DNA from 2 places in the Bradyrhizobium sp. Pa8 genome. Region 1 is predicted to be linked to the other one. Evidence: riboswitches for the same ligand, from Rfam matches in the RefSeq annotation. Region 1 holds a riboswitch; the other holds the start of a gene.
What was found. Region 1 has a riboswitch for glycine ahead of ACKWRH_RS28960 (D-amino acid dehydrogenase). Riboswitches for the same ligand answer to the same signal wherever they lie in the genome.

Region 1 (4,397 bases):
CTGGCTGATCATCTTCATGACCGGCAGGTTGGAGATCAGCGACGTCCCGAGATCGCCGTGCAGCAGCTTGTTCACCCAGGTGATGAATTGCACGATCAGCGGCTCGTTGAGGCCGAGCGAGTCGCGGATGCGTTCCAGCCGTTCCGGCGTCGCGTTATCGCCGGCGAGAATTGCGGCCGGATCGCCCGGCGTCAGCCGCAGCAGCAGGAAGACGAACAGCGCGACGACGCCCATCACGGGCACCGCGGCCAGAACGCGGCGAATGAGATAACCTAGCATGCACCTATCTCCGGCTGCGGAACTTGTGGGGCCGGGAGGCCCCCGTGGAATCGGTTCTGTCTATCATGCACGCCTGTCACTCGGGCTGGAAAGCCGGCCGGAGAAGCCGACGTTTCGGGGCAAATTGTGTGCCAAGGGCAGGGCGGTCGCAAGAGGGCGCCGAGCCTCCGATATCGGCCACTCAGGATGCATGGCGGAACTCGCGCTCAACCCTGAGTGACGGTGCGGTCGGCGGTGCGTTGAGCCCGCGCCAGCCGTCGATGGTCCCGGCAATCATCTGCGCGGTCGCGGCCGACAAGGTCCAGCCGAGATGGCCGTGGCCGGTGTTGAAGAACACGCCCGGCATCCGTCCTGCGCGCACCACCGGCATCATGTTCGGCATCATCGGCCGCAGCCCGGCCCAGGGCACGACCTTTGACGTTTCGACGCCGGGGAAGTTGCTGCGCACCCAGTCGACCAGCGGCTGCACGCGGTCGGCGCGGATGTCGCGGTTGAAGTCGTTGAATTCGGCGGTGCCGGCAACGCGGAAACGATCCGCGCCAAGCCGGCTGGTGACGATTTTTGCGGCTTCGTCGAGCAGGCTCACGGTGGGCGTCGCGTTGCGGCTCTCGGTGGTGTCGAGCTGCACGGTGATCGAGTAGCCCTTCACCGGATAGACGTTGACGCGCTCGTCGAGGAGGGTGGCGAAGTGCCGGCTGGCCACGCCCGCGCAGACCACGACGCCGTCCACCTTCAGCATGCCGCGCGCGGACGCGACTGCATCGGTTGCGGAAAGATCAGCCCAGCCGATGACAAAGCCGCCACCCGCCTGAGCAATGGAATCGATGTTGGCTTCATGGATAAAGGTCGCGCCGCGCCGCTTGCAGGCTTCCGCAAGTCCGCGCGTGAACTTGTGGATATCGCCGGTCGCATCCGACGGCGTGTAGAAGCCGCCATAATAGTCCTTGCGCAGCGTCGGCTCGATGGCGCGGATCTCCTCCGGCGTCACCGGGCGGCGATCGAGCCCGCCTTCCTTCAGCAGCGCATTGACCTGCAGGCCCGATTCAAAACCCTTCTTGTCGTGATAGATGTGCAGGATGCCGCGGCGTTCGAGATCGAAGTCGATGCCTTCGCGCTCCGCGATCTCGAACAGATGCTTGCGGGCCTCGATCGCGAGCCGCGTGGTCTGAACCGTGTTGGCGCGGTAGTTGCCGATATTGGCGACGAACTCGCTCATCCACGAATATTTGTGCCAGTTCGGCCGCGGGTTCATCAGCAGCGGCGCATCGCGCCGGAACATCCAGCGCAGGCCTTTCAGGATCGTGGCGGTGCTGTTCCACACTTCGGCGTTGCTGGCGGAGAGCTGTCCGCCATTTGCGAAGGAGGTCTCCATCGCGGCGTAGCGGTGCTTGTCGAGCACCGTTACCTTGTATCCGCGTTCGAGCAGGGCATAGGCGGTCGTTACGCCGGTGATGCCGGCGCCGATGATGGCGATATGGGTCATGGCAGGTTCGGGGCTCCCGTGAGTAAGGATAGGCTAACCGCCGGCCAAAGGCCGTTGGCGGCGCCCCATCTGTCACGGTTACCTGAGAGCTTGATCCGTTGCGGGCCTCGGCGAGGTCAGCTCCAGACTATCCCCTTCGGTGGACGTCGCGATCCCAAGATCGTGCCGCCTCTCTCCAGATCGTCCTGACGATACAGTCCTTTTGCCTGAGAGTTTCCGGGGCGGTTGCTCCGTCGGCGCCGCAACGAAAGCCGAAACCTTCGTTGCAATCTCTCCCGCATCGTCGCGTGGACTATCGAGCAGTACGATACGCCTCATTTTTGGACAAGGCTAAATTTCAAACCGCGACTGCCAACGCATTGTGCAGTGCGAAGTTGATTCAATTTACTCCAGCGTCGCCAGCAAACCCGCCATCAGGCGGCCGCGCTCGACCAGGCTGTCGACCTCGATGAATTCTTCCAGCGTGTGGCCGTTGCCGCCGCGCACGCCGAGGCCGTCGAGTGTCGGGATGCCCATCGCGCCGGTAAAGTTGCCGTCGGAGCCGCCGCCGGAGCTCGCATGCGGCAGCTCAGTGCCTAGCGATTTGGCGATGCCGCGCGCCTTCTCGTAAAGCGCCATGGTGCCGGCGTCAGGCTCCCATACGGGGCGCGTGACGCCGCGCGTCACCTTGAACGTAACATCATTGGTCGTGCCCGACAGCGCCAGCATCCGTTCGACGCCGCGGTCGAGATCGGCCTGGCGCTTGGCCATGGACAGCGCCTCGCCGGTGGCGGTCGTGGCAACGCAATTGACCCATTGTCCGCCGTGCACGACGCCGACCGAGAAGGTGCAATCCTCCGTCGTCATCGCGTCGATGGCGAGGATCTGCCGCGCCATCTCGCGGATCGCCGAGCGTCCAGCCGACAATGTCGCGCCGGCATGGCTCGGTCGGCCCGTCGCTTCCAGATTGAAACGCGCGATGGCGTAACGTCCGGTGGTGACACCGTTGTCGGCGCGGCCCGGTTCGGGCACCAGCACATATTTGTTGCGCGCGGCTTCCGCCTCGATGATGTCTCGCGTCGAGGGCGTGCCGACTTCCTCGTCGGGCGTAAACAGCACGGTGATCGGCAGCGGCGTGGTGAAGGAAGCGCGTGCCAGCTGCCGGATCGCTTCCAGCGAGAGATAGTTGCCGCCCTTCATGTCGTAGATGCCGGGGCCGTAGCACTTGTTGCCCTCATGCCGCCATTTCAGCTTCTCGATGGTGCCGACCGGGTGGACGGTATCCATGTGCCCGGCGATCAGGATGCCCGGCTCGCCCTGTTTCGGATGCGGGAAGCGCGCGCGGATCACGCCGCCGAAGCCCTGTCGGCCGCCGATGCGTTCGATCGTCGCACCCATGATTGCCATATCCCGCGCTGCGATATCGAGCATGCGGTTGACGGCACCCGCGTCCCAGGTCGGGCTCTCGCATTCCACCCAGGCGCGCAGGCCCTGGAGCATCGCCTCGGAATCGAAGGGAAGATTGGCTGGATTCATCTTAATGTCTCTCAGGCTTGAAAGATGGAACGCGCATTGCATTGGCGTGGATAGGACTGGCGGAAAGCGTTGTAGAGCCAAACCGATCTTTGTGGAGCCCGTGAGCGCGCCGCTTGGGGCTGCAGCGAAACCGGATTGACGCGCTCAGCACTGTCTGCAAGTCTCAAAAGACAAAGGCATCGCATGAGGTTAGTTCGCCTAAAGAACGAACCGAATGCTCAACCAATAACCTGCCTTTGAACAGTTTCACGTCAGGAGAAACGTTTATGTTGAGCTTGATGCGCCGGGGGCGTCGCGCGTTCGCCTCCACACTTGCGCTATCGGTCGTTGCGCTTTCGACGGCGATGGCCTCGCCGGTACTTGCCGCCGCCAGCAAAACCATCACTGCGGTGATGCATTCGGATCTGCGCATCATCGATCCGATTTTCACCACCGCCTACATCACGCGTGACCATGGCTACATGGTCTACGACACGCTGATCGCGACGGACTCGAACTTCAAGATCCAGCCGCAGATGGCGGACTGGAAGATCTCCGACGACAAGCTCACCTACACCTTCACGCTGCGCGACGGCCTGAAGTGGCACGACGGTACGCCGGTGACGGCGGAAGACTGCGCTGCTTCGCTGAAGCGATGGGCCGCGGTCGACGGCATGGGCCAGCAGATGATGCAGTTTACTGCGAGCATCGAGGCGACCGACCCCAAGACGATCACGCTGAAGCTGAAGGAGCCCTACGGCCTCGTGCTCGAATCCATCGGCAAGCCGTCCTCGCGCGTCGCCTTCATGATGCCGAAGCGTCTCGCCGAAACGCCGCCGGACAAGCAGATCCCCGAGCAGATCGGCTCGGGCCCGTTCAAGTTCGTGCAGGGCGAATTCCAGCCCGGCGTGAAGGCGGTCTACGTCAAGAACACCGACTACGTGCCGCGCAAGGAGGCGTCGAGCTGGACTGCCGGAGGCAAGTTGGTCAAGGTCGATCGCGTCGAATGGATCACCATGCCGGATGCGCAGACCGCAGTGAACGCGCTGCAATCGGGCGACATCGACTTCATGGAAGTGCCGCCGTGGGATCTGCTGCCCGTGCTTGAAGGCAATGCCGACCTCAAGGTCGAGACGCTGAA
Region 2 (4,397 bases), 160 kb from region 1:
CGTCGCCGAATGATGCGCGCGGATCGAGGAGCGCCTGCCGTGATCGACCTCGAGCTGCAGCGCGGTACCGACCTTCAGCTCACCGCTCTCCACGGTGCCGACGTGAACGAAGAAATCGCCGAGCTTCTTCTGCGTGTCGGTGACGCGGAACTTGATGCCGCCCTCTCCCGTGAGCACACCGGTGTCGCCGACCTGGCCGCCGGACTCCGCATAGAACGGCGTCTGGTTGAGAAGAAGCGCGCCGGTGTCACCGGCCTTGAGGCTGGCGACTTCCTGGCCGTCCTTCACCAGCGCCGACACTACGCCTTCGGCGCTCTCGGTCTCGTAACCCAGAAATTCGGTGGCCCCGAGCTTTTCGCGCAGCGGGAACCAGATTGCTTCGGAAGCCGCTTCGCCAGAACCCTTCCAGGACTCGCGCGCCTTGGCCTTCTGGCGCTCCATCGCGTCGGTGAACGAGGCCTGGTCGACGCCGATGCCGCGCGACTTCAGCGCGTCCTGCGTAAGATCCAGCGGGAAGCCGTAGGTGTCGTACAGCGTGAAGGCGACGTCGCCGTCGAACATGTCGCCCTTCTTCAAGGACGCGCTCTTCTCGTCGAGAATGGCGAGGCCGCGCACCAGCGTCTTGCGGAAGCGGGTCTCTTCCAGCCGCAGCGTTTCCTCGATCAGATTCTCCGCGCGCATCAGGTCGGGATAGGCCTGGCCCATCTCGCGGACCAGCGCCCACACGAGGCGATGCATCAGCGGCTCCTTGGCTCCCAGCAGCTGCGCATGGCGCATCGCGCGGCGCATGATCCGGCGCAGCACATAGCCGCGGCCCTCGTTCGAGGGCAGCACGCCATCAGAGACGAGGAAAGCGGAGGACCGCAGATGGTCGGCGATGACGCGGAACGAGGCGACGGTCTGCTCGTTCGGCCCGCTGCCGAGCGCGGACGCGGTCGCATCGATCAGATGGCGGAACAGGTCGGTCTCGAACACGCTGTCGACGCCCTGCATGATGCAGGCCATGCGCTCCAGCCCCATGCCGGTGTCGATCGAGGGACGCGGCAGATCCACGCGCTCCTCCTTCGTCACCTGCTCGTATTGCATGAACACGAGATTCCAGAATTCGAGGAAGCGGTCGCCGTCCTCTTCCGGCGAGCCCGGAGGTCCGCCCCAGATGTGGTCGCCGCGGTCGATGAAGATCTCCGAGCACGGCCCGCACGGCCCCGTATCGCCCATCGCCCAGAAATTGTCCGAGGTCGGGATGCGAATGATGCGGTCGTCGGAGAAGCCCGCGATCTTCTTCCAGAGGCCGGCCGCCTCGTCGTCGGTGTGGTAGACGGTGACGAGCAGCTTGTCTTTCTTGAGCCCGAACTCCCGCGTGATCAGGGTCCAGGCCAGCTCGATCGCGCGCTCCTTGAAATAGTCGCCGAACGAGAAATTGCCGAGCATCTCGAAGAAGGTGAGATGGCGCGCGGTGTAGCCGACATTGTCGAGGTCGTTGTGCTTGCCGCCGGCGCGCACGCATTTCTGCGACGTGGTGGCGCGCTGATAGGGCCGCTTCTCGACGCCGGTGAAGACGTTCTTGAACTGCACCATGCCGGCATTGGTGAACATCAACGTGGGATCGTTGCGCGGCACCAATGGCGAGGACGACACGATTTCGTGGCCGTTCTCGGCAAAGAAGTTCAGAAAGGTCGACCTGATCTCGTTGACGCCGCTCATGTTCATCCAATCGGGTGTGCTTGGACCCGCGATACGCCATCCAAACCTGGCATTTGGGCTGATATCTGCGGGTCAAAGCGCTTTTAGACAAGGCCAGCTGCGCTGTCCAGAAACTGTGCAAGGAGATCAGTGAGTTGCCGCAGGCGCTCAATCCCGTTGCAATCCCGTTGAAAGCCGCAACGGCCGCGTTGACAGGCTTGGCCGGGCTGTGGTCTGTACCCATCTGTATCGTACGGCCACGTCGGGAGAGACCGGCTTTGGTGCCGGCGCCGAAGGAGCAACCGCCCCGGAAACTCTCAGGCAAAAGGACCGCGTGGCTTTGACGACATCTGGAAAGAGGCGCCGATGGGCTTAAGGCCCGGACTGCGTCCGCCGACGGGATAATACTCTCAGGCACAGCGACAGATGGGGCTTCGACTGGTTGCTACCGGGGAATTGTCCCCGGGGAACCACCGAGGGCCCCCGTAATGCTTGCGCGCGACGACCAAGATTCCCTCAAACATACGCCCCTTCACGGGCTTCATGTCTCCCTCGGCGGCAAGATGGTGCCGTTCGCGGGCTATGACATGCCTGTGCAGTACCCTGCGGGCGTCCTGAAAGAACACCTCCATACCCGCAGCCAGGCCGGCCTGTTCGACGTCTCCCACATGGGCCAGCTCGCGCTTCGGCCGAAGTCGGGCAAGGTCGAGGACGCCGCCCGCGCGCTGGAACGGCTGGTGCCGCAGGATATCGTGGCGATTGCCCCGGGACGGCAGCGCTACGCCCAGTTCACCAATCCGGACGGCGGGATTCTCGACGATCTGATGGTCGCCAATTTCGGCGATCACCTGTTCCTGGTCGTCAACGCCGCCTGCAAGGAAGCGGACGAGGCGCATCTGCGCGCGCATCTCTCGGACGACTGCATCATCGATTCGCTTCAAGACCGCGCCCTGATCGCGCTCCAGGGCCCGAAGGCGGAAGCCACACTGGCGAAATTATGTGCAGAGGCGCCCACCATGAAGTTCATGGATGCCGGCCCGCACAAGGTTGCCGGTCTCGACTGCTCCGTCTCGCGCTCCGGCTATACCGGCGAGGACGGGTTCGAGATTTCGGTCCCCGCGGCCGATGCCGAGCGTCTCGCCAAAACGCTGCTGGACAATCCCGACGTGATGCCGATCGGGCTCGGTGCGCGCGACAGCCTGCGGCTGGAGGCCGGGCTCTGTCTTTACGGGCACGACATCGACACGGCCACCACGCCGGTCGAGGCCGCGCTGGAATGGTCGGTGCAGAAGAGCCGCCGCAGCGGCGGCGCCCGCGCCGGCGGTTTTCCCGGCGCCGAAAAGATCCTGGCTCATTTCGACAACGGCGCGAGCCGCCGCCGCGTCGGCCTGCGCACGGAAGGCCGCGCGCCGGTGCGCGAGGGCGCGCTGCTGTTTGCGGATGACGCGGGCGGCGAGCCGATCGGAAAGGTCACCTCGGGCGGTTTCGGCCCGAGCCTGAACGCGCCGGTTGCGATGGGCTATGTGCCCACCGCATCGAGCGCGCTCGATACAAAACTCTTCGCCGAGGTGCGCGGCCAGCGGCTGCCGCTCACGGTCGCCGCCATGCCTTTCGTGAAAAACACCTACAAACGCTGAGGACTGAGAAAATGACCACGACGCTGTACACCTCCGACCACGAATGGCTGGCCATCGACGGCGACGTCGCCACCGTCGGCATCACCGACTACGCGCAGTCGCAGCTCGGCGACGTCGTGTTCGTCGAACTGCCCAAGGTCGGCCGTGCGCTGAAGAAGGCGGAAGCCGCCGCCGTCGTGGAATCGGTGAAGGCCGCCTCCGACGTCTACGCGCCTGTTACGGGCGAAGTGCTCGAGACCAACGACGCGCTCGCCGCCGAACCGGCGCTGGTGAACTCGGACGCGCAAGGCAAGGCGTGGTTCTTCAAGATCAGGATGGCCGACAAGAGCGAGCTCGGCGGCCTCATGGATGAAGCCGCCTACAAGGCCCACACGGCTTAAGGACAATGGAGCAAGCGATGACCGCGCACCGTAAATCCAGCGGCGAGACCGCCGCCACCTTCGTTCGCCGCCACATCGGCCCGTCGGCGCGCGACGTCACCGCAATGCTGGAGGCCGTCGGCGCCAAGAGCGTCGACGCGCTGATGGCGGAGACGCTGCCGGCCTCGATCCGGCAGGCCACCCCGCTCGATCTCGGCAAGCCCTTGAGCGAGACCGAGGCGATCGCGCACATGGCCGGGCTCGCGCGAGAGAACCAGGTCTTCACCTCGCTGATCGGCCAAGGCTATTCCGGCACGGTTTTGCCCGCGGTGATCCAGCGCAACATTCTGGAGAATCCCGCCTGGTACACGGCCTACACGCCCTACCAGCCCGAGATCAGCCAGGGCCGGCTGGAGGCGCTGCTCAACTTCCAGACCATGATCTGCGATCTCACCGGTCTCGACGTCGCCAACGCCTCGCTGCTGGATGAAGCGACCGCCGCGGCGGAAGCGATGGCGCTGGCGGAGCGGCACTCGCAGGTCGAAGCAAAGGCCTTCTTCGTCGACAAGGACGTGCATCCGCAGACGCTGGCTGTGATGCGCACCCGCGCCGAGCCACTGGGCTGGACCCTGATCGTCGGCGATCCCCTCGCCGATCTCGACAAATCCGACGTGCTCGGCGCGCTGCTGCAATATCCGGGCTCCTCGGGCGCGTTGCG

Region 2: it holds a riboswitch for glycine, as region 1 does, so the genes downstream of both, gcvT (glycine cleavage system aminomethyltransferase GcvT) here and ACKWRH_RS28960 (D-amino acid dehydrogenase) in region 1, are expected to answer to the same signal.

Annotation. Positions count from the first base shown of each region.
Region 1 covers NZ_CP176767.1:6,101,765-6,106,161, reverse strand. Annotated here, with positions in the region: gene ACKWRH_RS28965 (ABC transporter permease) at 1-279, opposite strand, end outside; gene ACKWRH_RS28960 (D-amino acid dehydrogenase) at 461-1,762, opposite strand; glycine riboswitch at 1,830-1,943, opposite strand; glycine riboswitch at 1,947-2,050, opposite strand; gene ACKWRH_RS28955 (M20/M25/M40 family metallo-hydrolase) at 2,147-3,277, opposite strand; gene ACKWRH_RS28950 (ABC transporter substrate-binding protein) at 3,544-4,397, shown strand, end outside.
Region 2 covers NZ_CP176767.1:6,260,692-6,265,088, forward strand. Annotated here, with positions in the region: gene alaS (alanine--tRNA ligase) at 1-1,704, opposite strand, end outside; glycine riboswitch at 1,937-2,025, shown strand; gene gcvT (glycine cleavage system aminomethyltransferase GcvT) at 2,172-3,320, shown strand; gene gcvH (glycine cleavage system protein GcvH) at 3,332-3,700, shown strand; gene gcvP (aminomethyl-transferring glycine dehydrogenase) at 3,718-4,397, shown strand, end outside.